Regions from separate parts of the Actinoallomurus rhizosphaericola genome, predicted to be linked through region 1. Evidence: predicted binding sites of a transcription regulator. Region 1 holds the regulator's gene; each other region holds the start of a gene.
The links. The regulator LexA, encoded in region 1, represses DNA repair genes until DNA is damaged. The targets are predictions, from matches to a motif close to TCGAACANNTGTTCGA.
Positions count from the first base shown of each region.

Region 2: the regulator LexA is predicted to act here: its motif matches at 2,688-2,703, upstream of recA (recombinase RecA).
Region 3: the regulator LexA is predicted to act here: its motif matches at 8,929-8,944, upstream of NE234_RS27910 (DUF3072 domain-containing protein).

Region 1 is NZ_JAMXMW010000003.1:591,070-601,607, forward strand. Features, by position in the region: gene NE234_RS10410 (vitamin B12-dependent ribonucleotide reductase) at 1-2,556, opposite strand, end outside; gene nrdR (transcriptional regulator NrdR) at 2,629-3,093, opposite strand; gene lexA (transcriptional repressor LexA) at 3,744-4,448, shown strand; gene leuS (leucine--tRNA ligase) at 4,578-7,043, opposite strand; gene NE234_RS10430 (hypothetical protein) at 7,190-7,747, opposite strand; gene NE234_RS10435 (hypothetical protein) at 7,744-7,986, opposite strand; gene NE234_RS10440 (cytochrome P450) at 8,071-9,318, opposite strand; gene NE234_RS10445 (alpha/beta fold hydrolase) at 9,373-10,266, opposite strand; gene NE234_RS10450 (class I SAM-dependent methyltransferase) at 10,535-10,538, opposite strand, start outside.
Region 2 is NZ_JAMXMW010000001.1:690,186-700,723, forward strand. Features, by position in the region: gene NE234_RS03285 (DUF350 domain-containing protein) at 1-51, opposite strand, end outside; gene NE234_RS03290 (glutathionylspermidine synthase family protein) at 65-1,291, opposite strand; gene NE234_RS03295 (hypothetical protein) at 1,295-1,666, opposite strand; gene NE234_RS03300 (ATP-grasp domain-containing protein) at 1,759-2,619, opposite strand; gene recA (recombinase RecA) at 2,826-3,947, shown strand; gene recX (recombination regulator RecX) at 3,990-4,775, shown strand; gene NE234_RS03315 (VOC family protein) at 4,827-5,273, opposite strand; gene NE234_RS03320 (SDR family oxidoreductase) at 5,562-6,341, opposite strand; gene NE234_RS03325 (SDR family NAD(P)-dependent oxidoreductase) at 6,446-7,288, opposite strand; gene NE234_RS03330 (helix-turn-helix transcriptional regulator) at 7,482-8,390, shown strand; gene NE234_RS03335 (DUF6597 domain-containing transcriptional factor) at 8,570-9,574, shown strand; gene NE234_RS03340 (hypothetical protein) at 9,535-9,780, opposite strand; gene rny (ribonuclease Y) at 10,321-10,538, shown strand, end outside.
Region 3 is NZ_JAMXMW010000014.1:7,337-17,874, forward strand. Features, by position in the region: gene NE234_RS27875 (glycoside hydrolase family 3 C-terminal domain-containing protein) at 1-955, opposite strand, end outside; gene NE234_RS27880 (response regulator) at 1,094-1,747, opposite strand; gene NE234_RS27885 (sensor histidine kinase) at 1,735-2,988, opposite strand; gene NE234_RS27890 (hypothetical protein) at 3,154-3,387, shown strand; gene NE234_RS27895 (ABC transporter ATP-binding protein) at 3,384-4,196, shown strand; gene NE234_RS27900 (FtsX-like permease family protein) at 4,196-6,745, shown strand; gene NE234_RS27905 (long-chain fatty acid--CoA ligase) at 6,952-8,601, shown strand; gene NE234_RS27910 (DUF3072 domain-containing protein) at 8,715-8,912, opposite strand; gene NE234_RS27915 (cysteine dioxygenase) at 9,169-9,621, shown strand; gene NE234_RS27920 (Lrp/AsnC family transcriptional regulator) at 9,754-10,209, opposite strand; gene NE234_RS27925 (tryptophan 2,3-dioxygenase) at 10,343-10,538, shown strand, end outside.

The sequences.
Region 1 (10,538 bases):
GCGCTCCTCGGCGGAGAAGATCCCCAGCTCGGCGCGCGTCTCGTACGGCAGGTGGTCGAGGGCGAGACGACGGAAGATGTAGTCCATCATCGAGGTCGCCATCCGGATGTCCGGGTCGTCGGTCATGCCGGCCGGCTCGAACCGCATGTTGGTGAACTTCTCCACCCAGGTCTCCAGCGGCACGCCGTACTGGAGGCTGATGGAGATCGCCATCGAGAAGGCGTCCATGACCCCGGCGAGCGTGGAGCCCTGCTTGCCGAGCTTGAGGAACACCTCGCCGAGCCCGTTGTCCGGGTAGCAGGAGGCGGTCATGTAGCCCTCGGCGCCGCCGACGGAGAACCGGGTGACGGTCGCGGTCCGCTGCTTGGGCAGGCGGGTCCGCACCGGGCCGCGCTCGACCACCGGTGCCGGGGCCGGCGCCTCCTCGACCTTCTCCTCGGTCTTCTTCTTGGCCACCGACAGCGGCTGGCCGACCTTGCAGTTGTCGCGGTAGATCGCCAGGGCCTTGAGGCCGAGCTTCCAGCCCTCGAAGTAGATCTTCTCGACGTCCTCGACCGTGGCCTGCTCCGGCATGTTCACGGTCTTGGAGATCGCGCCGGACAGGAACGGCTGCACCGCGGCCATCATCCGCACGTGGCCCATCGGGCTGATCGCCCGCTCGCCCATCGCGCAGTCGAAGACCTCGTAGTGCTCCTGGCGCAGGCCGGGCGCGTCGACGACGTGGCCGTGCTCGGCGATGTACTCGACGATCGCCTCGATCTGCTCCTGCTGGTAGCCGAGCTTCTTCAGGGCGCGCGGGACGGTGTTGTTGACGATCTGCATCGAGCCGCCGCCGACCAGCTTCTTGTACTTGACCAGCGCCAGGTCGGGCTCGATGCCCGTCGTGTCGCAGTCCATCATGAGGCCGATCGTGCCGGTGGGCGCCAGCAGCGACGCCTGGGCGTTGCGGTAGCCGTTCTTCTCGCCGACCTTGAGGCACTGCCGCCACTGCCGGGTGGCCTCGCTGTGGATGGCCTTGTCCATCGCGTCGAGCGTGCGGATCTCGTCGTTGGCGACCGCGTGCTTGCGCATGACGCGCTGGTGCGCCTCCGCGTTGCGGGCGTACCCGTCGTACGTGCCGACGGCGCCGGCCAGCTCGGCGGAGCGGCGGTAGGCCACGCCGGTCATCAGCGAGGTGATCGCCGCGGCGATCGAGCGGCCGCCCTCGGAGTCGTACGCGTGGCCGGTCGCCATCAGCAGCGCGCCGAGGTTGGCGTAGCCGATGCCGAGCTGGCGGTACGCGCGCGTCGTCTCGCCGATCTTCTCGGTCGGGAAGTCCGCGAATGTGATGGAGATGTCCATCGCGGTGATGATCAGCTCGCTGAGCCGCACGAACCGCTCGACGTCGAACGCGTTGTCGTCGGTCAGGAACTTCAGCAGGTTGATGCTGGCGAGGTTGCAGGACGAGTTGTCCAGGCTCATGTACTCCGAGCACGGGTTGCTCGCCGTGATGCGCCCGGTCTCGGGGTTGGTGTGCCAGTCGTTGATCGTGTCGTCGTACTGGATGCCCGGGTCCGCGCACTCCCAGGCCGCCTGGGCGAGCTTGCGGAACAGGCCCTTGGCGTCGACCTTGCCGATGACCTCGCCGGTACGGCGGGCGCGCAGGCCGAAGGAGTCGCCGGACTCCACCGCGCGCATGAACTCGTCGGAGACGCGGACGGAGTTGTTGGCGTTCTGGTACTGGACGCTGACGATGTCCCTGCCGCCCAGGTCCATGTCGAAGCCGGCGTCGCGCAGGGCGCGGATCTTGTCCTCTTCGCGCGCCTTGGTCTCGATGAACTCCTCGACGTCCGGGTGGTCTACGTCGAGGACGACCATCTTCGCCGCCCGGCGGGTCGCGCCGCCGGACTTGATCGTCCCCGCGGAGGCGTCGGCGCCGCGCATGAACGACACCGGCCCGCTCGCGGTGCCGCCAGAGGACAGCAGCTCCTTGCTGGAGCGGATGCGGGACAGGTTGACCCCCGAGCCCGAGCCGCCCTTGAAGATCACGCCCTCTTCCTTGTACCAGTCCAGGATCGACTCCATCGTGTCGTCCACGGACAGGATGAAGCAGGCGCTGACCTGCTGCGGAGAGGCGGTGCCGACGTTGAACCAGACCGGCGAGTTGAAGCTGAAGATCTGGTTGACCAGAGCGTGCTTCAGCTCGTGGTCGAAGATCTCGGCGTCCTCCTCGGAGGCGAAGTAGCCGTGCTTGCGGCCGGTCTCGGTGTAGACGCCGACGACCCGGTCGACCAGCTGCTTCAGGCTCGACTCCCGCTGCGGCGTGCCGACGGCGCCGCGGAAGTACTTCGAGGTGACGATGTTGACCGCGTTCACGGACCAGGTGGCGGGGAACTCGACGCCCTTCTGCTCGAAGTTCACCGACCCGTCGCGCCAGTTGGTCATGACGACGTCGCGCCGCTCCCACCGGACGTCGTCGTACGGGTGGACGCCCGGCCGTGTGAAGATGCGCTCCATCTTCAGGCCCTTGCGACCCGCCTTGCCCCGCCGGGCTGAGCCGCTCACCGTCTCCGTCATGACATTCCCCTTCTCGGGCACACCAGGCCCACTTCCAGGATTACCCGTACAGCCCGCGGTCCGGGCGCCGCCCTAGGAACGGGCGTCGCCGCCGGACGCCGCGCGCAGCGATTCGATTTCCTTGGCGAAGTCGTCGAGCGTCTCGAACCCCCGGTAGACGGAGGCGAATCGCAGGTACGCGACCTCGTCGAGTTCACGGAGCGGGCCGAGGATCGCCAGCCCGATCTGGTGCGAGGGGATCTCGGCGTTCCCGGTCGCCCGGATCGCCTCCTCGACCCGCTGGCCGAGCATGGCGAGGGCGTCCTCGTTGACGGGACGGCCCTGACACGCCCGGCGCACTCCGGCAATGATCTTGTCCCGGGAGAACGGCTCGGTCACGCCACTGCGCTTGGCGACCATCATGAGCACCGTCTCCTGGGTGGTGAAGCGGCGGCCGCACTCCGGGCACGAACGTCGCCGCCGGATGGCGGCCCCGTCGTCGGTCGTCCGGCTGTCGATGACCCTGCTGTCGGTGTGTCGGCAGAACGGGCAGTGCACGGCTCCGGACTCCTCCCCCTGACAGCGGGTCACGCGCGAACCGCGCGAACCTCACCTCGTAACCACAACCTATGGTGAACTACATCTATGTAACTACTAGATGTTGGGGTTAACCGTAGAGCCCGGCCGGGTGCATCGCAACCTGCATGGGGCACCCGGCGAGAAGAGGCCGCTCACGTGGCGATCCGCCGTCCCCGTCGGCGTGTCGCCCCCCTCCGATGCAGGCGGCGACCGGTCGCATCGACCCGGGACACCCTAATCACCTGCGGAAACGCCGCCTGCAGCCATCAGGGGTGAGGTCGGTCACATGCGGGAGACGGCCGCGCGGGCCCCGGTCCCGGACCCCTTCAGCCTGCCACGGGCGTGTCGGCGCCGTGTCGGCGGGCACCCCCTTCGCGGCCGCCGCGCGAGGGCGTCGATCACGATGAGGCGACAAGGACGCGCGCACAATGGGGCCCGCCTTCCGCGAACCCGGCGCGGGAATTATCATCGAACGTGTGTGCGAACTAAACGCGACTTACCCCGGACCGCAAAATTCCACATTTTTCGAACACCTGTTTGATCATTTACCGCAGAAGCGATAACGTCCCACTACGGGACCGGAATACCGGCGGCGACGCGTCACCGGGAAGACATCCATCGGAGACACCATGAGCAAGGTTCGGGAAATGCCGGACGGCCCAGGCGACGAGAGCGGCCTGACGGTCCGCCAGCGCAAGGTGCTGGAAGTGATCAGGGACTCGGTGCAGCGGCGCGGATATCCCCCGTCGATGCGGGAGATCGGCGAGGCGGTCGGCCTGACCAGCACCTCGAGCGTGTCCCACCAGCTCCGGACCCTGCAGCGCAAGGGCTTCCTGCTGCGCGACCCGAACCGGCCGCGCGCGGTCGTCGTCCGCATGCCCGGATCTCCGGCGGTCGCCGCCGAGACCGACGGCGAGTCCTACGAGGTCACCAACGGCCACGAGGCTCCCACGCGGCCGGCCCCCGCGTACGTCCCCCTTGTCGGGCGCATCGCCGCGGGTGGTCCGATCCTCGCCGAGGAGGCCGTGGAGGACGTCTTCGCGCTGCCGCGGCAGCTCGTCGGCGAGGGCACCCACTTCCTGCTCAACGTCACCGGTGACTCGATGATCGAGGCGGCCATCGCCGACGGCGACTGGGTCGTGGTGCGCCAGCAGCCCGTCGCGGAGAACGGCGACATCGTCGCGGCGATGATCGACGGTGAGGCCACCGTGAAGACGCTCAAGCGCCGCGACGACAAGGTCTGGCTGATGCCGCACAACCCGGCGTACGACCCGATCCCCGGCGACGACGCGACCATTCTCGGGCGCGTGGTGGCGGTCCTGCGCAAAATGTGATCCCCGCCCGCGATCCCCGGCGACGACGCGATCATTCCGCGGTCCCGCGGTATGGCTGATCCGCTCCGGGCCGGTGCCACGGCACCGGCCCGGAGCGGTCCGCCGTTCAGGCGGGCACCATGCTCATGATCAGGCGGGCACGATGTTGACGATCTTCGGGGCGCGGACGACGACCTTACGGACGCCCCGGTCGCCCAGGGCCGCCCGGACCTTCTCGGAGTCCAGCGCCAGGCGCTCCAGGTCGCTCTCGGCGATGTCCGGGGACACCTCCAGGCGGTCGCGGACCTTGCCCGCCACCTGGACCACGCAGGTCACCGACTCCTGCACCAGCAGTGCGGGCTCGGCGACCGGCCAGCCCGCCTTGACCACCGGAGCCGTACGGCCCAGCCGCTCCCACATCTCCTCGGCGGTGTACGGAGTGACCAGCGACAGCATGACCGCCAGGGTCTCGGCGGCCTCGCGGACCGCCGGGTCGCCGGCGCCCGCACCCGCGTCGATGGCCTTACGCGCCGCGGAGGTCAGCTCCATCATCCGCGCGATCGCCACGTTGTAGCGGTGCGCCTCGACCAGCCGGGTGACCTCGTCGATCGTCCGGTGCGTCACCTTGCGCAGCTCGACGTCGCCGGTCGCCGGGTCCGCGTCGGGCGCGGACGTCACGTCGGCGGCCACGCGGAAGGCCCGCGCCAGGAACTTCACCGACCCCGACGGGGACACGTCGGCCCAGTCGATGTCGTCCTCCGGCGGCCCCGAGAAGATCATCGTCAGCCGTACGGCGTCGACGCCGTACTCGGCGATCTGCTCGCCCAGGTCGACCAGGTTGCCGGTCGACTTGGACATCGCCGAGCCGTTCAGGATGACCTGGCCCTGGTTGACCAGCCGTTTGAAGGGCTCGGTGAAGTCCACCAGGCCCATGTCGTACAGCACCTTGGTGAAGAACCGGGCGTACAGCAGGTGCAGGATGGCGTGCTCGACACCGCCGGTGTACTGGTCGGCCGGCATCCACCGGCGCACCTTCTCGGCGTCGAACGGGCCGTCCTCGTACCCCGGCGAGCAGTACCGCAGGAAGTACCAGGAGGAGTCGACGAAGGTGTCCATCGTGTCGGTGTCGCGCTTGGCCGGACCACCGCACTTGGGGCACTGGACGTTCACCCAGGTCTCGGCGGCGGCCAGCGGCGACACGCCCTTCGGGGCCAGGTCGGCGCCGCGCAGGTCGTCCGGCAGGCGCACGGGCAGCTGGTCGTCGGGGACCGGGACCTCGCCGCACGCCTCGCAGTGGATGATCGGGATCGGCGTGCCCCAGAACCGCTGACGGGAGATCAGCCAGTCGCGCAGCCGGTAGTTGACGGCGGCCTTGCCCAGGCCCTTCTCCTCCAGGATCTCCACGATCCGGGGGATGGCGGCGGACTTGGTCAGGCCGTCCAGCGGGCCGGAGTTGACCAGCTCGCCCTCGCCGGGCGTGGCGACCCCGGTCTCGCCCGGGTCCGCCTCGCCGGTGTGCACGACGACGCGGACCGGCAGGCCGAACTTGCGGGCGAAGTCCAGGTCGCGCTGGTCGTGGGCGGGCACCGCCATGATCGCGCCGTGGCCGTACTCCGCCAGGACGTAGTCGGAGGCCCACACGGGGATGCGCTCGCCGTTCACCGGGTTGATCGCGTAGCGGCCCAGGAAGACGCCGGTCTTCTCCTTGTCGGTGGCCAGCCGCTCGATCTCCGTCTCGCGGCGGACCGCGTCACGGTAGGCCTCGAACTCCGCGCGCTGCTCCGGCGCGCAGATCTCGTCGGCCAGCGGAGCGTCGGCGGCCACGACGAAGAACGTCGCGCCGTGCAGCGTGTCCGGCCGGGTGGTGTAGACGGTGATCGGCTCGGCGCGCCCCTCGATCTGGAAGGTGACGTCGGCGCCCTCGGAACGGCCGATCCAGTTGCGCTGCATCAGCAGCACCCGCTCGGGCCACTCCAGCTCCGCCATGTCGGCCAGCAGCCGGTCGGCGTACTCAGTGATCTTGAAGTACCACTGCGTCAGGACGCGCTTCTCGACCACCGCGCCGCACCGCTCGCACTGTCCGTTGACGACCTGCTCGTTGGCCAGCACGGTCTGGTCGTTCGGGCACCAGTTGACCTGACCGCCCTTGCGGTACGCCAGGCCGCGCTCGTAGAAGCGCAGGAACAGCCACTGGTTCCAGCGGTAGTACTCCGGGTCGGAGGTGTGCAGCCGGCGCGACCAGTCGAAGGAGGTCGCGTAACGCTTGAAGGACTCCGCCTGGGTGTCGATGTTGGTGTACGTCCACTCGGCGGGGTGGGAGTTGCGCTTGATCGCGGCGTTCTCGGCCGGCAGACCGAAGGAGTCCCAGCCGATGGGGTGCAGGACGTTGTAGCCCTTCTGGAACCAGTACCGCGCGACCACGTCACCGATCGCGAACGCCTCGGCGTGACCCATGTGGAGGTCGCCGGAGGGGTACGGGAACATGTCCAGCGCGTACTTGCGGGGCCGCTCGTCGGCGGGGTCCTCGCTCGCCGCGAAGGGCTTCAGCTCCTCCCACCGGGCCTGCCACTTGTCCTGGATCGTCCGTGGGTCGTAGTTCTCGTCGGCGCCTGTCATGGTTCCTCGTCTGATTCGCACGGCTTCGGGTGGCGGTGAACCGTGCCCCTGGCATGAGAACGCCCCTCACGCAGGAGGGGCTGCCGCGCTGACGGCTCGGGTCAGCGCGGCCGGCTGAGGAGCAGCCGAGATCGCATACCTCAAGACTATCGCAGACGCAAGGACGCCGGAGGTACGGCGGACGGAGCCGGGCGTCCCAGCGCGCCGGCGATCGCCTCCTCCCAGGAGCGCAGGAACGCCGGATAGCCGGCGGCGAAGATGCGCAGATCCTCCCGTGCCGCCTCGGTGAGCGCGGTCAGCTCGTAGGTGACGGTCGCCGCCGTCCCTCCTCCGTCCCCGCCGTCCCCGCCGTCGGCGCCCTCCAGGACGACGGACACGGTCCCCGCGCGGTCGCCGGGGGTGACGCGGGCGTACGCGACGGCGCGTCCGGGCTCGCGGCCCGTGACCACCCAGGTGGTCGTACGGCCGTGGTCCGTCGTCTCGAAGACCGTGCCCGGCACGGTGTCATCGCCGGCGGGAACCGGGAAGCGCGGGTCCCAGCCGTCCACCCAGTCGCGCTCGCCGACCGGCGTGAAGAGACGGAACGCCTCCGCGGGCGGAAGCCCGACGCGGACCGTGCCGGTGAGGACGCACCGGCCCGCCGTCCCGCCGGAGGCCGGGTCCGTCCCCGATGCGGCGCGGCCGCCGGCGCCGCCGGCCGTCATCGCTCCTCCAGCCGGTGGGCGTCGGCGGCGGTCAGCGTCAGACCGTACACCGAGCGAAGCTGCTCGATCTTGTGCAGGGTCTCGGAGGAGAACGGCGCCCTGCCCTCGAAGGCGTGCAGCACCACGCCTTCGACGAGTTCGCCGAGGGGCATGTCGAGATACTCGGCGAGTCCCTTGAGGACCTTCAGGGTGGTGCGCTCGATCCGCAACCCGGTCTGCACGCGCTCAACTGTTACCATGTTACCAAGGTAACAGCAGCCGCCGCACGACGCGGCCCCTTCCCGCGAGGCGGATCACGGGAAGGGGCCGCGGGCGCCGTGGCGTCAGACGGTGTAGGGCAGGTGCTTGATGCCGTTGATGAAGTTGGACAGCAGGCGGTCGGGCTGCCCCGTGGCGCGGATGCCCGGGGCCTTGCGGAACAGCTCGCGGAACATCACGGTGATCTCCCGGCGGGCCAGGTGGGCGCCGAGGCAGAAGTGCGGGCCGGGGCCACCGAAGCCGACATGGGGGTTGGGATCGCGGGTGATGTCGAAGACCTCCGGGTCGGTGAACACCGTCTCGTCCCGGTTCGCCGACCAGTAGTAGAGGATCAGCTTGTCGCCGGCCGCGAACGCGCGCCCGTTCAGCTCGGTGTCGCGGGTCGCCGTTCGCCGCATCCAGATGACCGGTGAGGCGTACCGCACGATCTCCTCCACGGCGCCCGGAATGTACCGCTCGAAGTCCGACGCGAGCAGTTCCCGCTGCCCGGGGTTCTCGGTGAGCAGGTGCAGGCCGTGGGCGATGGCGTTGCGGGTGGTCTCGTTGCCGGCGACGACCAGGAGGATGAAGAACGAGCCGAGCTCCTGGTCGGTCAGCGACTCGCCGTCGATGTTGGCGTTCACCAGTGCGGAGGTGAGGTCGCCGGTCGGCTCCTCGCGGCGCTTGCGGCCGAGGTCCTCGACGAGGTCCTTCAGCGTCTGTCCCGCCTGCAGGAGCTGCAGCGCGACCTGGTCGGCCTCCTCGGCGACGAACTCGGTGTCGGCGCCGGCGAGGATGATGTTGGAGTTGTCGAAGACGGTCTTGTAGTGCGCCTCGTCGATCCCCATCAGGTCACAGATGATCTTCAGCGGGAGCCGGGCGGCGACGTCGGTGACGAAGTCGCCGCCGCCCTTGGCCAGGACCTCCTCGACGACCTGCTCGGCGACGGCCTGCACCTGGTCCTCGAACCGCTGGATCATGCGCGGCGAGAAGGCGCGCGAGACGATCCGGCGGATCTTGGCGTGCCGCGGGTCGTCCATGTTGATCATCGAGCCGAAGTACTCGTTGAGGTCGGCCGGCATGTCGTTGATGTTGATCGCGCCCTGCCCGGAGCAGAAGTCGGCGGGCCGGCGCGAGGCCTCGACGACGTCCGCATGGGTGACCAGCGCGTAGTAGCCGGGTCCCGGCGGCACGAAGGACAGCTCCGGCTCCCGGAAGAACGCCGGCCGGGCCAGCCCCCGCAGCGTACGGAACGCCGCGTGACGTTCGTCGAGCGGGCGCGCCCAGAAGTCCCACTCGGTCAGATCGATCCCGTCGGGCCGGGTCTTCTCCACGCCGTTCCTCCTCGACTAGAACGCGATTCGGCCCCATTCTGCCAAAGTGGGCACTTACTTCGCATCGGCCGGTGCGGGCCGGTCCCCGGCGAGCCAGTCCAGGATGAGCCGGTTCACCTCCCCGGGCCGTTCCAGGTGCGCGAAGTGCCCGGCGCCGGCGACGATGCGCGACCTCGAACCGGGCGGCAGGTGCCCCTCGACGTCACGGACGAGCCCGGCGTCCAGGCAGCCGTCGTCCGCGCCGTGCAGATAGAGGACCGGCCGCTCGCCGACGCGCTCGGCCGCCTCCTGCTCGGCGGCGTACGCGGGAAGGTGCAGGGACGGGTCGAACATCGTTCGGTAGTAGCCGATGGCCGCCGTCAGGTTCTCCGGATCGCGCAGGCAGTCCTTGACGTGCGCGACGTCACGGGCGGCGTCGTAGCCCGGCGACCAGTCCGCCCACAGGCCGTCGAGGAACGCCAGGTCCTCCGTCAGCACCGCCGCCTCCGCCAGCGGCGTCTGGAAGAGGAAGATGTAGAAGGACCGCTTGAGCTGCGCGTAGTCGAAGAACCCCGACAGCAGCGCCCCGAACGGCGGGAGCGCCATCGTCACCGCCCGCCGCCACCGCTCCGGAGCGTGCGCGACGGCGGCGTACGTCGCGGCGGCGCCCCAATCGTGCCCGATCAGCACCGCGTCGGCGTCCCCGCCGAACGCCTCGTGCAGGGCGTTCGCGTCGGCCGCCAGCGCGCCGACCTGGTAGGCGCCGTCCTTCGGCACGTCCGTGGGCGCATAGCCGCGCAGGAACGGCGCGACCGCGTGGTAGCCGGCGCCGGCCAGCTCCGGAAGCAGATGCCGCCAGGTGTGCGCCGAGTCGGGGAAGCCGTGCAGGCACAGCGCCAGCGGCCCGCTGCCGGCCTCCAGGTAGCCGAACGTCAGGCCGTTCGCCTCAATGGTCGCGATCTCCGTCATAAGGCCGACGGTAAGCCGCCGCACCGGCCGCGTCACGCCTCCGGGGGTTGGAGCCGGTGACCGTACGGGCCGCTCGCCCTCCAAGGTCTGCCCACCTACACGGTCGCCGCATCGGCCAGGTCACGGCCTCCGGCGGTTCGAGCCGGTGACCGTAGGCGCCGCTCGCCCGCCAGCGTGCGCCCATCGAGGCGGTCGCCGTACCGGCCGGGCACGGCCTCCGGTGTGGCCGGCGGGTGGTCGCGGCGGCCGCGACCACCCGCCGCCGTGGTCAG
Region 2 (10,538 bases), on a different contig from region 1:
CGCGCCCTTGCCCAGCGCCGTGCCGAAGCCGTCTGAGAACGCCAGGTACATCTGTCTTGTCTCCTTAGCTGTGCGGGAGTCGCGGCTGTGCGGGACCGGCTCCGCCGTCCTCGGGCTCGGCCGGGATGCGGTGCGGGACGAACGACGACGTGTCGTCGGTGATCAGCCCGGACGTCTCGCGGATGCCCAGACCGGCCGCCTCGTCGCCGACGACCCAGGCCCCGAGCACCGGGTGCTCGCCCTCGAAGTCCGGCAGCGGGCAGAACTCCTGGAAGACGTAGCCCTCGGCGCCGTACTCGCCCGGCGTGTCCGCGTGGACGCCGTCCGGCGTGACGATCCGCATGCTCGCGCCCTCCCGCCCCAGCAGCGGCTTCTGGACGTACGAGGTGAGGGAGCCGGGCGTGCCGAGGTAGGCGGGCAGCAGGTTCGGATGGCCGGGGTAGAGCTCCCACAGCAGCACGAGCAGCGCCTTGTTGGACAGGAGCATCTTCCAGATCGGCTCGACCCAGGCGGCCCGCGGCACCTGCCGCCCGAAGGGCTCGCCGACGATCCACTCCCAGGGGTAGAGCTTGCAGAACGCCGCGATGTCGCGGTTCTCCAGGTCGACGAACCGGCTGCGGTCGTGGTGCCAGCCGATGTCCTCCATGGCGATCGCGATCCCCGGGACGCCCGCCTGTTCGGCGGTCTCCTGCAGGTACGCGATCGTCATGACCTCCTCGCCGGTCTCGTCCTCGTTCGTCCAGGCGAAGTGGACGGCCGGACCGCCGGGCAGCCCGGGCGGGCCGGACAGGACCGCCGGGGCGATCTCCTTCCAGCGGTCGACGAGCCGCTCGTGGATGGAGTTCCACTGGTCGTCGTCCGAGTGCGTGTCGCGCACCCAGTACCACTGGATGATCGAGCTCTCCAGCAGGGAGGTCGGGGTGTCGGCGTTGTACTCCAGCAGCTTCGCCGGACCCGAGCCGTCGTACCACAGGTCGAACCGGCCGTACAGGTGCGGGTCGCGGCGCCGCCACGACGCCTCGATCAGCGGCCACACCCACGGCGGGATGCCGAACACCGCGTACCGGCGGGTGCTCACGACGTGCTCCACCGCCGCCAGGCACATCCGGTGCAGCTCCTCGACCGTCTCCTCGAGGGCCAGCACCTCGTCCATCTCGAACGTGTAGTGAACCGACTCGTCCCAGTACGGCCGGGGCAGGTGTCCGGGGTGCGAGGCACGGTGATAGGCCAGCCCCTGCGACTCGACGATCTGATCCCAGCGCTCCCGGGGCACCGAACGCCCGCGCCGCACCGCTCAGCCTCCCCGGGAGCTGCCGCCGTGGTGGCCGAACCCGCCCCGCGAGACGCCGTGGCTGCCGCTGTGGCTGCTGTGGCTGCTGCCACGGGAGATCACGCGGCCGCCGCGCGAGACGATCCGGGGGCCGCGCGGCCGGATGCTCGTGCCGCGGGAGACGTACCCGTTACGGTAGCTGCCGCCGTAGTACCAGTAATAACGCCCGTACGACCCGCCGTTGTCGCAGTAGTAGTCGGGGACGACGCGGTAGGAGCTGTGGACCGGCGCCCAGCTGTCGATGCAGTAGGCGGTCTCGCTACGGTCGGAGCAGCCGACGATGGACAGCGACAGGAGGCTCACCGCGCTCAACTGGACGACACGGGAGCGCATCATCCTGCGCGCGTCCTTTGAGGGCATTTGCGGTCGCGTCTCCGGGGTCGAGAGTGATGACCGGTAAGTCTAGAGCCAAGATCCTTGCGAAAGCACTACCTGATCGGGAAGCTCAGGTACAGATCGGCGGGTTCGGCCACCGACGGCAGATCGCTGACCTGACCGTCGCCGACCTCGACGACCCGCCAGACGCCGTCCTCGCGGCGGGCCAGGTCCGTCGTGATGAACCGGCAGCCCAGCGCGCGTACGCACGGGGCGATCGGGTCCGCCTGCGGGCGCGGGTACCGGTCCGGCGTGTCCGGATGGGGGCCCATCAGCACCGGCTCGCCGTCGACCCACCACACGCGGGCCTCGCCGCCGTCGAACCGCTCGTACTCGCGGACGACGACGCCGCCGGCCAGAGACTCGCCCTGGCGCTCGACGAACCGCGCGACCACGGCGTGCAGCCGCTCCACGTCGGCGAGGTCGGGGATGTAACAGGCCTCGTCCCACTCGTGCTTGCGCGACTTCACGTAGTCCTTCACGATCGCCGGCCCGGACCGCAGCGGGCGTACGAGCTCGGCCAGCTCGTCCGCCGCCGGCGCCGTGCCGGGGGACAGCGGCAGCCACACGCTGGCGGGCGTGACCCCGGCGAACGTGTCGTACCAGCCGGGCAGCTCGTGGGCCTTCTCATAGCCGTCCGGCGGGACGGCGAGGACGACGTCGCGGGCGGCCAGCGCGGCGGCGAGCGCGGCGTACTGCGCCGGCGTGGTCATCCAGCCGCGGTACCACGCGGTCCCCAGGCCGTCGGGCACCCGGCGTACGGCCTCGGCGGCGTCTCCGCGCTGCAGGGCGTCGTGGTCGATGAGCGTGACCGACCCGCCGAGCGCGCGTACGGCCTCGGCCTCCCGGGCGAAGTGCTCGTCGACCCTCCGGGGGTTCAGCGGGTCGGCGCACATGAGGATGGTCACCGGCATGATCCTGTCCCTCAGCGTAGGGCAAGACGCCGTGTCTTTCCCGGGGGAACCGGCGCGTCCGTTCATGATCGAACACGTGTTCGGCTAGAGTGAATGAAGCGACGGCGTTGTCCACAGTGGTGGAGCGGATCCTCGAAAATTGTCGGCGGGTCCCCGTAACGTCGCTTCCGACAACAACAGGCATCGACCCGACAGGGACACCTCACATGGCAGCAAACGATCGCGAGAAGGCCCTCGAAGCGGCGCTCGCGCAGATCGAGAGGCAGTTCGGCAAGGGTTCCGTCATGCGGCTGGGCCAGGAGGGGCGTCCCCCCGTCGAGGTGATCCCGAGCGGTTCGATCGCCCTCGACGTCGCCCTGGGCATCGGCGGCTACCCGCGTGGCCGCGTGGTCGAGATCTACGGTCCGGAGTCCTCCGGTAAGACGTCCCTCGCCCTCCACGCCGTGGCGAGCGCCCAGAAGGCGGGCGGCATCGCGGCGTTCGTGGACGCCGAGCACGCGCTCGACCCGGAGTACGCGAAGAAGATCGGCGTCGACATCGACGCCCTCCTCGTCTCCCAGCCCGACACGGGTGAGCAGGCCCTGGAGATCACCGACATGCTGATCCGCTCCGGCGCGATCGACGTCGTCGTCATCGACTCCGTCGCGGCCCTCGTGCCGCGCGCCGAGATCGAGGGCGAGATGGGCGACAGCCACGTCGGTCTCCAGGCCCGCCTCATGTCCCAGGCCCTCCGCAAGCTCACCGGCGCCATCAACCAGACCAAGACCACAGCGATCTTCATCAACCAGCTGCGGGAAAAGGTCGGCGTCATGTTCGGTTCGCCCGAGACGACCACCGGTGGCAAGGCGCTGAAGTTCTACGCCTCGGTGCGGCTGGACGTGCGGCGGATCGAGACGATGAAGGACGGCACGGACGCGGTCGGAAACCGCACCCGCGTCAAGGTCGTCAAGAACAAGATGGCCCCGCCCTTCAAGGTGGCCGACTTCGACATCCTGTACGGCGTGGGGATCAGCCGCGAGGGCGGCCTGATCGACATGGGCGTCGAGCACGGCTTCGTCCGCAAGTCCGGCGCCTGGTACACCTACGAGAACGACCAGCTCGGCCAGGGCAAGGAGAACGCGCGGCGGTTCCTCAAGGAGAACCCGGACATCGCCGACGAGATCGAGAAGAAGATCAAGGAGAAGCTCGGGGTGGGGCCGCGCCTCGACGCCCCGGCCGAGCCGGCGGGCGCTCCCGCGGCGGCTCCGGCGGCGGCCGTCGCCGCCACGGCGGGCAAGGCGGCACCGGCCAAGCGGGCCGCGAAGACCCCGAAGCCGGGAGACGTGTGATCCCGGGTCGCCCCTCGGCGGGACTGACCGGGGGGCCGGCCCATGAACGCTCCTGAGGGGTGGCGGCGTCCCGCTCCGCGCCGGGCGGACCCCGGCACGGAGATCTTCCCTGGCGACGCCGCCCCCGCTCAGAGGTTCGACCCGACCGACCCGACCAGTCCGGCCGCCTCAACGGCCGCGCAGTCGGGCGAGGGCGCCGCGGAGACGCCGGTCGACGGTGCGGAGGCGTCCGCGGCCGGGAGGTCGGGGCGGCGTGGGCGGAGGCGTGGCCGGGATCGTTCTCCCGAGGGGCCGACGCCGGGCAGTCCGGCGGCGCAGGGACCGCCCGTCGATCCGGAGGCGGTGGCGCGCGAGATCTGCCTGCGGCAACTGTCGTTCTCGCCGAAGACCCGCGCCCAGCTCGCCGACGCGCTGCGCCGCAAGGGCGTGCCCGACGACGTCGCCGAGCGGGTGCTGAGCCGCTACTCCGAGGTCGGGCTGATCGACGACGCGGCGTTCGCCCGCGCCTGGGTCGAGTCCCGCCACGCCGGCCGCGGGCTGGCCCGCCGGGCCCTCGCCGCCGAGCTGCGGCGGCGCGGCGTCGCCGACGAGACGGTCAGCGAGGCCGTGGAGGAGCTGGGCCCCGAGCAGGAGGAGGCGGCGGCCCGCGAGCTGGTCGCCCGAAGGCTGCCCGGCACCCGTGGCCTGGACCCGGTCAAGCGCACCCGGCGGCTCATGGGCATGCTCGCCCGTAAGGGCTACTCCGGTGGCCTCGCCTACCGCGTCGTCCGCGAGGCGCTCGAGGCCGAAGGAGCCGAGGAGCTCCCGGACCTGTCGTTCGACGACTGATCTCGCCTCCGGGCCGTCCGTGGTGCTCCGGCGTTCAGACCGGCGCGTGTATCAAGGCGTGTTCTCGATCGGCTCGAGGTGGACGCGGCCGGTCTCGTCGACCCGCCAGCCGGGGTTGTGGCAGATCTCCCAGACGACGCCGTTCGGGTCGGCGACATGGCCGTGGTAGCCGCCGAACTCCGCGGTCTGCGGGCTCTTGACGAGCGTGCCGCCGGCCTCGACGACGCGCTTCACGGTGGCGTCGACGTCAGCGGGGGTCGCGACGTTCTGAGAGAGGGTGAGGCCGCCGAGTCTCCCGTCGTCCGGCCTGCCTTGCATGTCGGCGACGAACTTCGTCGCCTCGAAGAGGCCGAGGACCAGGCCGGGGGCGATCTGAAAGAAGATGATCTCCCCGGGCACGTCCAGGAGCGGTGTCCAGCCGAGCCCGTCGCGGTAGAAGGCCCGCGCGGCGTCGAGGTCGGGTGTCGACAGGGTGATGAAGTGCGCTTGCTGTTCCATGGTTCCCAGCATGGCGCGGGCGTGGGGAGGCGGTCTTGTACGGATCGGACACGGCCCCTCGGGCGGATCGGGTTCCGGCGGAGAGCACGGTACGGGTGAGCGGGCCCTGTCTGTGCTGACCTTGGGACGTCTGATCTGGGGTGATGGGCGAGTGTCTGTTCGGCGAGGGGTGAACCGCCGGTCGCTTCCGGCCGTTCACCCCTCGCCGATACGCCGGTGGGCTGGTGCCGCGTCGAACGGAACCTCGTTCGTGTAATCGGCCACTCACCACCGCTACGAGAACCCGCACTAGACGGCCTGGGCGGTGGGCAGGATGGTGATCTCGGTGAGGTTGACGTGCCGGGGCACGGCGGCCATGAACGCCACCGTCTCAGCGATGTCGCCGGGCTGCAGGACCTCGATCTGGTCGATGAGATCGGCCATGAGCTTGCTCGCGTCGGGGTCGGTGACGTGGTCGGGTAGTTCGGTGTCGACCATGCCGGGTTCGATGGTGGCCACCCGGATGTTCTTGCGGCCGAGCTCGACGCGCAGCAGCCGGGTCAGCTGGCTGATGTAGGCCTTGGTGCCGGAGTAGACGGAGAACTTCTCGAGGATCCGGGTGGCGGCGATCGAGGAAGTGGTGATCAGGTCGGCCGGTCTTCCTGCCTCGGCGGCGGCGCTCAGGTGGGGCAGGAAGGCACCGATGACGTTCATCACGGCGGTGACGTTGAGATCGATCTGGCGCTGCCAGTCGTCGAACTTCAGCTCGTCGATGGCGGAGATCAGCTGGACGCCGGCGTTGTTGAAGACCAGGTCCGCCTGGCCGAGCTGCTCGGCGACCTGGTCGGCTACGGCGTGCACGGCGTCGCGATCGGTGACGTCGATGGGCAGCGCCACTGCTGTGCCTCCGGCGGCCTGGATGCCCTCGACGACGGCCTCCAGCTTGTCCTTGCGCCGGGCCAGCACGGCGACCTTCGCGCCGAGCTCGGCCAGGCGGTCGGCGGTGGCGGCGCCGATACCGCTGGATGCGCCGGAGACGACCGCCACGCGGCCCGCCAGTGGGGTACCGGTGAGCAGCAGTGCGGACATGACGAGTACCTCCTCATGGGAAGAAAATGGCTTGGGCGGTGCGCGATTCGATTCGGCGGGATGCCGGTTCCCCGCCGGCTCTGGCGACGGGCGGACCCGGTCGGTCAGGCCGCGACGTCCTCGTGGGCGGTGGCGGCGGACTTGTCCCGCCACGGCGCCAGGTCCTGCTCGATCCGGCGCAGCTTCACCTCGAGCCGCTCGAGGGTGTCGGCACCGAGGTAGAGGTGGCCGGGAAGCTTGTCCTGGCAGGTGACCTCGTAGATCAGCGCGGCGCCCTTGACCGGGTCGCCGAGCTGGGTGTGGTTGGCGGTGCCGGCCCAGTCCAGGGTGACGTGCGCGGGAGTGCCGTCGTATGCGTCGATGCGCTGAGCGGCGGTGGACAGGGAACTGGTGTCGAGGAAGTCGGTGCGGAAGACGCCGGGCTCGACGACCATGCACTGGACGCCGAACGGCTCCAGTTCCGCGGAGAGCGCTTCGCTGATGCCGGCCACGGCGAACTTGGAGGCGGAGTACATGCTCACCCCCGGTTCGCCCTCGAACCCGGAGCGGGACCCGATGTTGACGATCTTGCCGTGGCCCGCAGCACGCATTCCCGGCAGGACGGCGCGCGTGACGTTGATCAGTCCGAAGACGTTGAGGTCGAACAGGGAACGCGCCTCGGCGTCGGTGATCTCCTCCAGCGCCCCCAGCAGACCCCGGCCCGCGTTGTTGACCAGGACATCGATCGCACCGAAGCGCGCGATGGCCGCGTCGACGGCTCGGGTGACCTGCTCGCCACGGGTGACGTCGAGGGGGACACCGAGCACCCGGCCGGACTGCTTGAGGTCGTCCGGCAGGCCGTCCGGATTACGGGCGGCCGCCACCACGGCGTCACCGCCCGCCACGGCGGCGCGAGCGATCTGCAGGCCGAGTCCCCGGGAAGCGCCGGTGATGAACCACGTGGACATGGAACGACTCCTTCATGTGGATGACGAAAGACCGGACCTGATCGCGAAAAGCACGTCCCGCATCCGGCCCTACTTCCACTGAACCAGCCTCAAGGGGCGAGAACAGGCGTCAAAAGGGCCCTGGCGATCGGGGGAATGACTGGGCCACCCTCACGGGTTATCGCTCCGCGAAAATGGACAAGACTTGATTGCCATGGACCGTGACCACGCCAGCGCATCCCTGGCGGATTTCCTGCGCTCGGCCCGCTCCCGCCTCAGCCCGCACGAGGCCGGACTCGACGAGCCGGTCCTCGGCCGACGCCGCGTGTCCGGACTGCGACGCGAGGAGTTGGCCCAGCTGGCCGGGGTGAGCGTGGACTACTACACACGCCTGGAACAAGGCCGCAGCCGCAGCGCCTCCCCCGAGGTCATCGACGCACTCGCCACCGCGCTGCACCTCACCGACGCCGAGCGCGACCACCTGCTCACCCTCGCGCGTCCGATGCCCGCCCGGCGGAGACGCCGCCCGCGCCCGCAACGCGTCGATCCCGCCACCTGGCGACTGCTGGACACGCTGGAGACGGCGTACCGGCCCGCCTTCATCCTCGGCCGTCGCCTCGACGTCCTCGCCCACAACCGGCTCGCCGGACGTCTGATCACCGACTTCCGGGCCCTGCCCGCGGCCGAGCGCAACCAGGCGCGTTTCGTGTTCCTGGACCCCCACGCCCGCGAGCTGTACAAGGACTGGGCCACCGTCGCCGCCGACACGGCCGCCATGCTCCGCCTCGACGCGGGCCGCCACCCCGACGACCCCGCCCTGAGCGCCCTCGTCGGCGACCTGTCCATCCGCAGCGAGGAATTCCGCCGCTATTGGGCCGACTACAAAGTCCACCGGCGCACGACCGGCACCAAGGACTACCGCCATCCTCTCGTCGGCGACCTCACCATCACCTATCAGGCCCTCACACCCGCCAACGACCCCGATCAGATCTTGTTCATCTACGACACCGACCCCGGCAGCCCATCCGAGACATCACTCCATCTGCTCGCCCAGTGGAACGAGCGGGCGGCCGACCAGCACATTTCCCGAGACAGGTCCGGACGGGCCGAAACGGCAGACTGAACTTCGTGGCGTGGTGGTACCCGGTGGCGCCGAACGCGGCCAAGCCGCCGGGCGAGGAGACGTCCACGATGCGGCCGCTGCGCCGGGTCCTCGATCGTCGAGGCCGGGCCTCGACGGGATGATGAGGCGTGCTCGCTCTTCCATGCCCCCCGGCATGGCGCGGGTATGGGGAGGCGGTCTTGAACGGATCGGACACGGCGTCCTTGGGGCGATCGGGCACGGCATCTTCGGGCGGATCGGGCACGGCGTCGCTCTACCGTGAGCTCGCCCCCGCGGAGCCGCACGCGTTCGTGCGGTGTTGGTGGGAGCAGAGCGTCGACGAGCGGGTGGACGGCTACGTGCAGCGGGTGCTGCCGGACGCCTGTGCGGACGTGATCGTCTCCGCGGACGGCAACGCGATCGTCGTGGGGCCCGCGACGGAGCACGTCCTGCCGCGGCTGCGCGGTGGGGAGTGCCTGCGGGGCCTGCGCATCCGTACGGCCGCGATCGGCACGGTGCTCGGCCTGCCGGCGCAGGAACTGCGCGACCTCCAGGTGCCGCTCGGCGAGGTGTTCCCGGCCGCCGAGGCCGGGCGGATCACGGACGCCGTATGGCGCGGTCGGCCCTGGCCGGCCGCCGTAGACCGGCCGGTGGACCGGCGGGCCGAGTACGCCGTCGATCGTCTCCTGCGGATCGGAGCGCGGGTGGCCGACGTCGCGGGGGAGGCCGGCCTCTCCGAGCGCCAGTTGCGCCGGTTGATCCTGGCCCGGACCGGCCTGGAACCCCGCACGCTACGGCGCGTGGCGCGCCTCCAGCGCTTCCTGACGCTGTCCGACCGGGTTCCAATGCCGCCCAGCCCGGTTCATGCGCCGGCCGACCTGGTCCGTACGCCGCCGGGCCAGGTTCATGCGCCGACCGGCCAGGTTCGCGCGCCGGCCGGCCCGGTCCGCGCGCCGGCCGACCGGCTTCGTGCGCGGACTGACCCGGTCCGGCCCCGGCCCGGCGAGGCCGGGCCGGGGTGGTCGCTGGCCGGGCTGGCGGTCGCCGCCGGATACGCCGATCAGGCGCACCTGAGCCGGGAAGTACGCGCCCTGGCGGGGCTGACGCCGTCAGCGCTGCTGGCCGAGCGCGGTCGCATCACTGCTCGCTGCCCGGAAGGGCGCGATCACCACCAGTCCAGCAGGTATTCGCCGTTGGAGACCTGAGGGCAGGAGAACCCGTGCAGCCCGCCCATCTGAGCGTAGAAGTTCCCGGCGTATACGCAGTCGGTGTACGTCGGATACGTCAAGCCGTGCCGGGGGGTGATGTCCGCGGACGCGGCTCCCGCGCCCGAGAGGGAGAGCACCGTCGCCGCGGCGGCCACGCCGGCGGCGATGCCCAGTTTCCCAAGAACACTTCGTTGCATCGGCATGTGCCCGTCGCTACGCCCTTCTCGTCCGCCGACACCCGCCGCACGCCGCCCTCCGGAGGCGGGGGAGGCACCGGCTCGGTGACACGGGCATGACTGCCGGCGTTGACCGGGGGTGCTCCTCTCCTCACAGTCGACGACGGCGGTGACCCGCTCACCCTCCGGCCCGGCCCTGACATGGACCGTTACAAGGAAGATCTAGCGAATCGTCCGGATCGTGGGGTCTTTTCTTGCCCATTACCTCTTGGCCGCTTACGGTTACGGCAGTGAGGTGTTACTCCGCGCAGTGCGGATTTCCATAGGACTGACCGCGTTCGACCAGCTGAAAGGTGTTGTGCCCGGCTCTCGCGGCCGGTGGTTCGCATAGCAGGGTTCTGGAGCACTCCGGAGCCCGTCTGACCGTGCGCGTCCGGCGGCTGCCGGGGGTGCTGGTCGCGGCCGTCCCGGGACCGTACGGCGTGCCCGTAACGCCTCGCGTCGCCGACATCAGGGCCTCCTGGTGCCGCAGCGTCGAGGAGAGGGGTCAGTGCCGTGATCTACGTCGTGACAGGTGCGGCACTGGTGGTCATCCTGGCGCTGGTCGTCCTGGTCCTCGTCGTGCTCCGCCGCCTCGACACCGCCGCGCGCAGGGTCGCGGCCGACGAGGAGCAGGCGGAGGCACAGCGGGGCGCCGACGAGATCGTCGCCAAGGCCCGGGCCGATGCCCAGGAGATCCTCGGCGAGGCCGAGGTGAGGGCCCGTGAGGTGTCCGCGGCGGCGCG
Region 3 (10,538 bases), on a different contig from region 1:
GGATCTCGACGGCGAGCCTGCGCTCGATCATCGTGTCGAGCTGCCGCATGCTCACCTCGCCGTCGAGGACGGCCTGCTTGAGCTCCTCGTCGTACGGGCCGTTGTCCCGCAGTTCGAGGTCCTGCCCGGCGTCCGCGGAGCCGACCGCGGTGTGCGTGGCGCTGGCGTCGGACTGGACGAAACCCCGGAAGCCCCACTGGCCGCGCAGCACGTCCGTCAGCAGGTGCTTGTTCTCGCACATGAACGAGCCGTCGACCGAGGGATAGGCGCACATCACCGAGGCGACGTGCCCCTCCTTCACCGCCGCCTCGAACGCGGGCAGGTGGATCTCGTGGAGGGTGCGGTCGTCGATGTTCTCGTTGATGGTCTTGCGGCCGGTCTCCTGGTCGTTGGCCGCGTAGTGCTTCACCTCGGCCAGCACGCCCTGGCTCTGGATGCCCTGGATGTTCGCCACGGCGAGCCGGCCGGCGAGGTAGGGGTCCTCGCCGTAGTTCTCGAACGCCCGGCCGTTCCGGTAGACGCGGACCATGTTGACGTCGGGCGCCTCCAGGAGGCTGTGACCGACGTTCGCGGTCTCCCTGCCCTCGACGACGCCGTACCGGCGGGCCAGCTCCGGATCGAAGCCGGCGGCGAGGGCGACGGGGGCGGGCAGCGCCGTGGCGTCGGGCTGGGTCCCCACCGCGCCGGTGCCGACGCCCGCCGGGCCGTTGCTGATGAGGAAGTCGGGGATGCCGAGCCGGGGGATGCCGGGCACCAGCCGGGAGATCCCGCCGGCGCCCTTGCCGGTGGTGTGCGTCTGCGTGATCTTCTCGTCCAGCGTCATCTGCGCGACGAGTGCCGCGGCACGCTGCTCCGGCGTGGGCGCGGGGAACCGCCCGGCCAGGGCGGCCGGCGCGGCGGCGAGCGGCCCGATCAGTGCGGCCACCGCCGCGATCGCGACGGGCAGGCGTCTCAATGGTCCTCCTCGAAGGTCAGGAGCTGGGGACCACCAAAACACCAAGACATCCGATGAGTCAATGAATCTGACATTCGAGTCAGAAAGGGGCGCAACCGTACCTGGCGATCACTCGTCCGGATCGACCGGAGGTCTCTCCTACCGCCCCGTGCTGTCCAGGTACTGCAGGACGGCGGCGACGCGGCGGTCGGTGTGCTCGGTCGGCCGCAGGTCCAGCTTGGCGAAGATGTTGCGGATGTGCTTGTGCACCGCGCCCTCGGTCACGACCAGGCGCTTGGCGATGGCGATGTTGCCGAGCCCCTCGGCCATGAGCGCCAGCACGTCGCGTTCGCGCGGCGTCAGCCGGTCCAGGGGATCGTCGGCGCGCCGGTGCGCGAACAGCTGGGCCACGAGCTCCGGGTCGATGGCCGTGCCGCCCTCGGCGACCCGGTGCAGGGCCTCGAGGAACCGCTCGACCCGTCCGACCCGCTCCTTCAGCAGGTAGCCGATGCCGTTCGTGCCCTCGGCGAGCAGGTCGGTCGCGAAGCTCTCCTCGACGTACGCCGACAGCACGAGGACGGCGAGCTTCGGGTGGCGGCGCCGGGCCGCCACGGCCGCCTTGATGCCCTCGTCGGTGTGGGTGGGCGGCATGCGCACGTCGACGATGGCGATGTCGGGCGGGGCCTCGTCGACGGCGGCGAGGAAGGCGTCCGGCGTGTCGACGGCGGCGAGGACCTCGAACCCCTCCCCGCGCAGCAGCAGTTGGAGCCCGGCGCGGAGCAGGGCGTCGTCCTCGGCGATCACAACACGCACGGCAACTCCACCTCGAGAACGGTCGGCCCGCCCGGCGGGCTGGTCAGGGTCATGTGGCCGTCGTGCGCCTCGACGCGGCGGCGGATGCCGACGACGCCGCTCCCGGCGTTCTCGTCGGCGCCACCGCGCCCGTCGTCCTCGACGCGCAGGAACAGCCGGTCCCGGGTCTGGCGCACCTCGACGGTCGCGTGCCGGGCGTGACTGTGCTTGGAGATGTTGGTGAGGGCCTCGGCGACGACGAAGTACGCGGTCGCGTCGACGGAGGCGGGCCGGGAGCCGTGCACGTCGGCCGACACGCGGCAGGGCACGGCGCACCCGGCCGCCAGCGCGGCCAGCGCGCCGCCGAGCCCCCGCTGTTCGAGCACGGGCGGGAGGATGCCGCGGACGACCGCGCGCAGCTCCGCGAGCGCCTGCTCGGCCGCCGACTGCGCCTGCTCCAGGGCGCCGTCCGCGAGGGCGGGGTCGTTCTTCAGCGCCCGCCGCGCGGCGCCCAGCAGGACGACCACGCCGACGAGCCGGTTCTGCGTGCCGTCGTGCAGGGAGCGCTCGATCCGGCGCAGTTCGGCGGTGTGGGCGTCGAGGGCGGCGGCACGCGTCGCCGTCAGTTCCGCGACCCGCGCGGACAGGTCGATGCTCGGATGGGGCGCGAGCAGGCGCCTCCCGGGCCGCGCCTGCAGGCGGGCCATCGCCGGGCCCAGGCCGACCAGGATCGCCACCCACCCGGCGCCCAGGGAGACGCTGGACACCATCCCGGTCCATCCGCCGGCGGAGATGCCCACCGAGGTGGTGACCTCGCCGGGCGGCAGCGCCCACGAGTAGAGCGGGCGGGTGAGGTCCTCGATCGCGAGCAGCGGCAGGAGCGCACCGAACAGGCCGAGGACGAGCCCGAACACCGCGTGGGTGAACAGCCAGCGCAGGTCGCGCGTGGTCGCCGGGTCCCTGGCGGCGGCGCGGAGGCGGGCGGACCAGCCGCTCGGCCACGCGTCGTACGGGCTGATGATCTCCTCGCCCCACCGGCTCAGCCGCTCGCGCTCCCGGTCGGCGACCGCGCGCACGGCGGCGAGCGCCCACGGCAGCAGCGGCAGCCCGACGCCGACGAGGCAGAGGACGCCGACGACGATCAGCACGAGGGCGGTGAGCAGGGCGAGGGTCGCGGTGCCGAGGCCGCCGACCAGCCGCGCGAGCGCCTCGATCGGGTCGCGCAGCGCGCGTCTGAGCGCGCCGTCGTTCCCGTCCGCCATCCGTTCCTCCCCGAAGATCGGTAGCCACTTTATGACGGATAGCGACCGTTGGTGACGTAACGCCCGAAGAGTGGTGCCTGCTGTACCACGACCGGGTAGCACGTGGGATCGCCGCAGGTCACAGCCGTCCGTAGCGTCGGGGTCAGACCTAAGGGAGGATTCACGATGAACGACCCATACCGGCTCAGCGGCCCCCGGACGGACCCCGGCACTCCGGACCGGAACGGCATCGGCGCGCGACGCGCGCTCCTCTGGACGGTCCTGGTGGTCAGCGCCGCCGGGAACGCCGTGACCTCGATGAGCGGGCTGCCCGTCGCGGTGAGCGTGTCATGCGGCGTCGTGACCATTCTGTGCATCGCCGGCCTGCTCGCGGACCGGTCCCGGCGGAGGCGGGCGTGAGACGGCGCGAGGCGGCCGGCGTCCGGACGGCGGAGGCGGGCGTGAGACGGCGGGAGGCGGCCGGCGTCCGGCAGGCGCCCACGGGCGAGGTGATCGGCCTGGACCGGGTCACGAAGGTGTACCGCACGGGCACGGTCGCGGTCACCGCGCTCGACGACGTGTCGCTGACCGTGCCCCGCGGAACGTTCCTCGCCGTGATGGGGCCGTCCGGGTCCGGCAAGAGCACGCTGCTGCAGGTCGCGGCCGGGCTGGACACCCCGACATCGGGCACGGTCACGGTCGGCGGCACGGACGTCTCCGGCCTGAACGAGGCCCGGCGCACCGTGCTCCGCCGCGACCGGATCGGCTTCGTGTTCCAGGGGTACAACCTGCTCCCGGCGTTCACCGTCGAGCAGAACGTCACCCTCCCGCTGCGCCTGGCCGGCCGTGCCCCCGACCGGGACTGGATCCGCGCGCTGGTCGGCCGCACCGGCCTGGCAGAGGTCCTGCACCGGCGCCCCGCGGAGCTGTCCGGCGGCCAGCAGCAGCGCGTGGCGATCGTCCGCGCGCTGGCCGCGCGGCCCGACATCGTGTTCGCCGACGAGCCGACCGGCGCGCTGGACGTCCGCAGCTCCGGCGGCGTCCTCACGCTCCTCCGCGAGATCGTCGACGAACTCGGCCAGACCATCGTGATGGTCACCCACGACCCGGCCGCGGCGGCCCGCGCCCACGAGGTCCTGATCATGGCCGACGGCCGCATCGTGGACGTGATGCGCGAGCCCGGCGCGCCGGCGCTCGCCGCCCGGCTCACCTCGCTGGGAGCCCGATGATGCTGCGGATCTCGCTTCTCCTGACCCGCGGCCGGACCGGCGCGCTGGTCGCGATCGTCGGCGCGGTGCTGGGCGGGGCCGCGTTCCTGACGGCCACGGGCGTGCTGGCGGAGTCCGGCCTGCGCTCGCACCTGCCCGTCGAACGTCTCGCCGGGGCGGACGTCGTCGTCGCCGCCCGGCAGTCGGTCGCCCAGGACGGGGACCTGGACGAACCGCTGCCCGAACGCGCGCCGGTCCCGGCGCGGCCGGCCGGCCTGCTGGCCGCGCTGCCCGGCGTCGCCTCCGCCGTCGGCGACCTGAGCCTGCCCGCCGCCGTCATCGGGCGGAACGGCGCCGTCGTCGACGCCGGAGATCCGCGTACCGCCGGGCACGGCTGGTCGTCCCGGACGCTACCGGGGCCCGGTTCCTTCCAGGGCACTCCCCCGGCCGGCTCCGGAGACGTGGCGCTCGACGCCGCCACCGCGGCGCGCGCCGGCGTCCACCCCGGCGACCGGGTGACGGTCGTGGCCGCCGGCCGGCGGGGCGGCTACCGGGTGTCCGCCGTCGTCGACGGCCCGCCCGCCGTCTACTTCGGCGACGCCGTCGCGGCCCACCTGGCGGGCCGGGACGCGGGCCCGAGGCGCGGAACGGTCGACCTGGTGGCGCTGCGCGCCGCGAAGGGCACCGATCCGGGTGCCCTGGCCGCCCGCGTCCGCGGCGCCCTGCGGGCGGACGGCCACGGCGACCTCACGGTGGCGTCGGGCAGGGCGCGCGGCGACGTGGAGGAGCCGGAGGCGGCGACGGGCCGTACGGTGCTGTTCCTGCTCGCCGGCTCGATCGGCGGGGTCGTGCTGATGATCGTCGGTTTCGTCGTCGCGGGCGCGCTCTCGGTGTCGATCGCCGGGCAGCGCCGCGACCTGGCCCTCCTGCGGGCCGTCGGCGCCACGCCGCGGCAGGTCCGCCGCCTCATCGCCGCCCAGACCGGGGTGGTGGCGCTGCTTCCGCTGCCCTTCGGCGTGGCGCTCGGATACGTCCTCGCCGGCCGGTTCGGCGGCCTGCTGGCCGACCACGGCGTGTTGCCGAGACGCCTGCCCCTCGCCTGGAGCCCGCTCCCGGCCGTCGCGGCGGTCCTGCTGCTGTCCGTCGCGGTGCGGGTGTCGGCGCTGGGCGCCGCGTTCCGCACGTCGCGGATGGCGGCGACCGAGGCCGTCGCCGAGTCGCGCGCCGAGCCCCGTACGCCGTCGGCCGTGCGCACCCGGATCGGGCTGCTGATCATCCTGGCCGGGATGACGCTGAGCGTGGTGCCGCTGTTCCTGCGCACCGCCGAGGCGACGGCCGCGACCGGCTCGGCCGGTCTCCTGGCGGTCATCGGACTCGGCCTCGCGGGCCCGGCCCTCGTCCAGCGCGGCAGCGGCGCGCTGCTGCGGCGGCTGCCGCCCCGCACGTCTCCGGCCACCTGGCTGGCCGTCGGCAACGGCCACGGTTACGCGCTGCGGGTCGGCGGCGCGGTGACGGCGCTCGGCATGGCGGTGACGTTCACGCTGAGCTACGCGCTCACGCAGACCACGCTGCTGGCCGCGACCACCCACCAGGCGAGGGCGGCGACGCACGCCGACGTCACGGTCACCGCGCCCGCGCTCGGCGGGGTCCCCGCGGGCCTGGCCGACGAGATCCGCGCGACGCCCGGCGTCGCGGCCGCCGTGCCGGTGGCCACGACGACCGTCCTGTGGCCGTACCGCGAGGACGGCGACCGGACCGTCGCGTCGTACCAGGCGCTCGTCGCCGGACCGGACCTCCCGGCCGTCCTCGACCTGAAGCGGCGCGCCGGCGACCTGGGCCGGCTGACCGGCGCCACCATCGCGGTGAGCAGGACCACCGCGATGGCCCGGGGCGCCGGGGTCGGCGATCGCGTCACCGTGATCCTCGGCGACGGAACGCGGGCCGCCGCCCAGGTGGTCGCGTCGTACGACCGCAGCCTCGGCTTCGGGGACGTCGTCGTCTCCCGCGACCTGGCCGCCGGTCACACGACGGCCGACCTGGTGGACCGGATCCTGGTCCGCGCCGTGCCCGGGCGGGCCGAGGCGGTACGCCACTCGCTCACCGCGCTCGCCGCGCGGGAGCCGGGCGTACGGGCCGACGACGCGCGCGGCGCGATCAGGAACGCGCCGACGCCCCCGGAGGTCTGGGTGAACGTCGTCGTGCTCGCCGTGCTCTTGGGCTACGTCCTGCTCGCGGTGGCGAACCGGCTGGCGGCCGCCGCGGCGCAGCGCCGCGACGAGTTCACGGCGCTCCGGCTGATCGGGGCCACTCCCCGGCAGATCGTCGCGATGGTACGGCGCGAGGCGGCGCTGGTCGCGGTCGCGGCCGTCGGCGCGGGGGCGGCGTTGTCCGTGGTGCCGCTGGCCCTGCTGGGCGCGGGGTTCCTCGGCCGGCCCTGGGCCGCCGGGCCGGTCTGGCTCCTGCCGGCCTGCGCCGCCACGGTCGCGGGCATCGCCTGGCTCGCCACGGAGATCCCGGTACGCGGCGCGCTCCGGGCCGCCCCCGCGGACGTCCTCGCCCAACGCTCCTGACCCGCCACCCGCGAGCCGGCGGGCAGGCCCATGAGCCGGATGGGCGGCCGCCCTCGGTCTGTGCGCCGAGGATTCTGGTGGTGGGGGCGACCAGAATCCTCGGCGGTGACCGGAGCGGCAGTCGGCTGATCGGGGTGAACCTCATGTAACGGGACATCGTTGACGGGGTGACGGTGCCGCTCCTAACCTGCTACCGACCGGTCGGTATGTCCGTCGGAAGGGCCGTGATGTTCGCCAGCACGATGCAGGAGTTCCCCCTCACCGTTTCCGCGATTCTGCGGCACGGCGCCCGCGTGTACGGCGGGAGCGAATGCGTGACCTGGAAGGGCGGCGGGGAGCCGCGCCGGGCGTCGTACCGGCAGGTGGCGGAGAACGCCGAACGGCTCGCCGCGGCCCTGACCCGGCTCGGCGTGGGCGCGGGCGACCGGGTGGCGACCTTCTGCTGGAACAACCAGGAGCACCTGGAGGCGTACTTCGCCGTCCCGGGGATGGGCGCGGTGCTGCACACGCTGAACATCCGGCTGTTCCCCGACCAGCTCGCGCACATCATCGGGCACGCCGAGGACCGGTTCATCCTCGTCGACGACACCCTCGTCCCCCTGCTCGCCCGGGTCGCCGACCGGCTGCCGACCGTCGAGGCGTTCATCGTCGTGGGCGACGGCGACGCGTCCGCGCTGGGCGACGCGCGCGTGCTGCGCTACCACGAGCTGCTGGCGGCCGAGGAGCCCGGGTTCGACTGGCCGGAGCTGGACGAGCGGTCGGCCGCGTCGATGTGCTACACCAGCGGCACGACGGGCGACCCGAAGGGCGTGGTCTACTCACACCGTTCGACGTTCCTGCACGCCATGGTGGCCATGTCGGCGTCGCTGATGGGCATCACCGATGCGGACCGCGTGCTGGCGATCGTGCCGATGTTCCACGTCAACGCCTGGGGCCTGCCGTACGCCGCGTTCCTGTCCGGCGCCACGCTGCACATGCCCGGCCCGTTCCTCCAACCGGAGCACCTCACCGCGTTCATCGCCGCCGAGCGGAGCACCGTCTCCTCGGCCGTGCCGACCATCTGGAGCGCGATCCTCAACTACGGCGCCGACCACGAGCTCGACCTGTCCTCGCTGCGGGCCGGCACCTCCGGCGGCGCCGCCGCGCCCCGCGCGCTCCTGGAGGGCTTCGAGCAGAAGTACGGCCTCCGGATCATCCAGGGCTGGGGCATGACCGAGACGAGCCCGCTCGGCGGCATGGCCTTCCCTCCGCCCGGCGTCGAGCCGGGCACCACGGAGGACGTCGACTGGCGCCTCAAGTCGGGCCGCGTGGCGGCGGGCGTGGAGATGCGGATCGTCGACGCGGCGGGCGAGGAGCTCCCCTGGGACGGCGAGTCCGTCGGCGAGATCGAGGTGCGCGGGCCGTGGATCACCGGCTCGTACCACCGCGACCCGGCGCCGGAGAAGTTCCACGACGGGTGGCTGCGCACCGGTGACATCGGCACCATCGACGACCGCGGCTTCTTCCAGATCACGGACCGCGCGAAGGACGTCATCAAATCCGGCGGCGAGTGGATCTCCTCGGTCGAGCTGGAGAACCACCTGGTCTCCCACCCGGCGGTGCTCGAAGCCGCGGTGATCGGCATCCCGGACCCGCGCTGGGACGAGCGCCCGCTGGCCTTCGTCGTCCTGCGCGACGGCGCCTCGGCGACCGCGGCCGAGCTGGCCGACTTCCTGTCCGGCAAGGTGGCGCGCTGGCAGGTCCCGGAGAACTGGGCGTTCGTCGGGGAGATCCCCAAGACGACGGTCGGCAAGTTCGACAAGAAGCCGCTGCGCGCCCGCTACCGCGCCGACGAGGTCAAGGTCGAACGCCTCTGACGGCCGCACCCCAACGGAACGATCACCCCATGTGACCGATCAGCTCGTCCAGGGCAGGCTTGCTCACCGGTCGTTCAGGGCAGGCCCGCTCACCGGCGTGGGGGCGGGCCCGGTCAGCCGCCTTGCAGGCGCTTGCTGCGGCCCTGCAGCTCGTCGATCAGCTCGGACGCCTGCGCCTTGGACAGGTTCTCCGGCACGTCCTCGCCCGCCTCGCGGGCGAGAGTGCGCAGGTAGGACTCCTGCGGTCCGGTCATCGGCTCGTCCCCCGTCGCCCAGTCCTCCGGGTCCTTCTCCACCGGCCGTTCACTCATGCCCCCTCCTCAATCCTCGAACTCAGGTTCGATGCACTACCCGGTCCGATGCCTGCCAACCCCGTCCCACCGGGCGGCAAGATATCGAGTATTCCGGTTGACTAGGTAGGCAATTCCGGCCATGCTCGAACCATGCACTCCGAGGTTCCCCGTTGGCTGAACCTGCACGTCGACCTGCGACGGCAGGCGAGCGCGCTGTGTACCACGCCCGTACCCGCGTGAACCGAACGGCCCTCAGAGTCAACAGGAGCACCACATGCCCGCGAGCACATCCGCGCCCGCCCGGACCCGCCTGGCCGACGTCGCCCGGCGGTTGGCGGCCGCCCCCGACGAGTGGATCCACCGCGTACGCCTGAGTACCGAAGAGCGCTGGTACGAGCGCCTCCACCAAGACGACGATCACGAGATCTGGCTGCTCAGCTGGCTCCCGGGCCAGTCGACCGGCTTCCACGACCACGGGGGTTCCCGAGGGGCCTTCGCCGTCGCCCTCGGAAGCCTGCGCGAACACGACCTGACCGTCGAACGCGACCTGGGGCCCGGCGACGTCCGGGAGTTCGGCCGGGACTACATCCATTCGGTGACCAACGCCTCGGCCGCCCCGGCGGTCAGCGTTCACGTGTACTCGCCCCGGCTCACCGTGATGAACCGCTACGACCTCGTCGACGGCACCCTGATCAAGCTGGTGGAGGAGAGCGCGGACGACTGGTGATCCGCGGGCTTCCGGGCCGGCCGTCCATGGGGATCCTCCTCCCGTGGGCGGTCAGCCGCCTTCCAGGGGCGGCGACGGCGCCGACCACTCGGCGAGCGACCGTCATGCAGACGGACGTCGTCGTGACGGACGTCAGGAGCGGGCGGGCGCGAGCGGCCGCCAGGCGATCGGCGTGGACAGGACCATCGCCGAGCTCGTCTCGCCGTGCGAGGCGAGGCGCACCAGGATGCGCTCGAGCTCGGCGACCGACGTGGTGGCGATCAGGACCATGGAGCACACGTCCCCGGTGAGCCGCGACACCTGGAGCACCTCGGGGATGTCGTCGAGCAGCTCGGGGTGCACGGTGATGCAGCGAGCGCCGTAGCACTTCATCCGGACCTGGGCGACGACGGGGAAACCGGCCGCCGCCGGGTCGACGCGGGCGTGATAGCCGGTGATCACCCCGGCCTCCTCCAGCCGGCGGACCCGCTGGGCGACCGTCGGCGGGGACAGGTGCACCCTGCGGGCGAGCTCGTTGTACGACAGCCGGGCGTCCTCCTGGAGCGCCCCGAGGAGAGCCCAGTCCACCGCGTCGAGGTCCGGTTTCATGCACGTAAGCCTAACCGCCGGATCTGCTCGCATTCGTAAGAAAACAGGGACTTTGTGCCTCCCATCGCCCCTTTGATGTCTGAATCGTCCCGCACACAATGGTCAGTGCCCCGAGTGACGAAGGAGGTCCGAGGTGACGGCCGATGCACTGTCCGGCTGCCCTGTCCTGCACTCCGCCGACGAGCCCAGGCTCGACTTCGGCGGCACCACGCCGTACGAGGACTACGTCCACGCCGCCACGCTGCACGACCTCCAGCGGCCGGTCACCGACGAGCCGCTGGAGCGGTCGTTCCTCGTGGTCACGCAGGTCATGGAGCTGTACTTCGGCC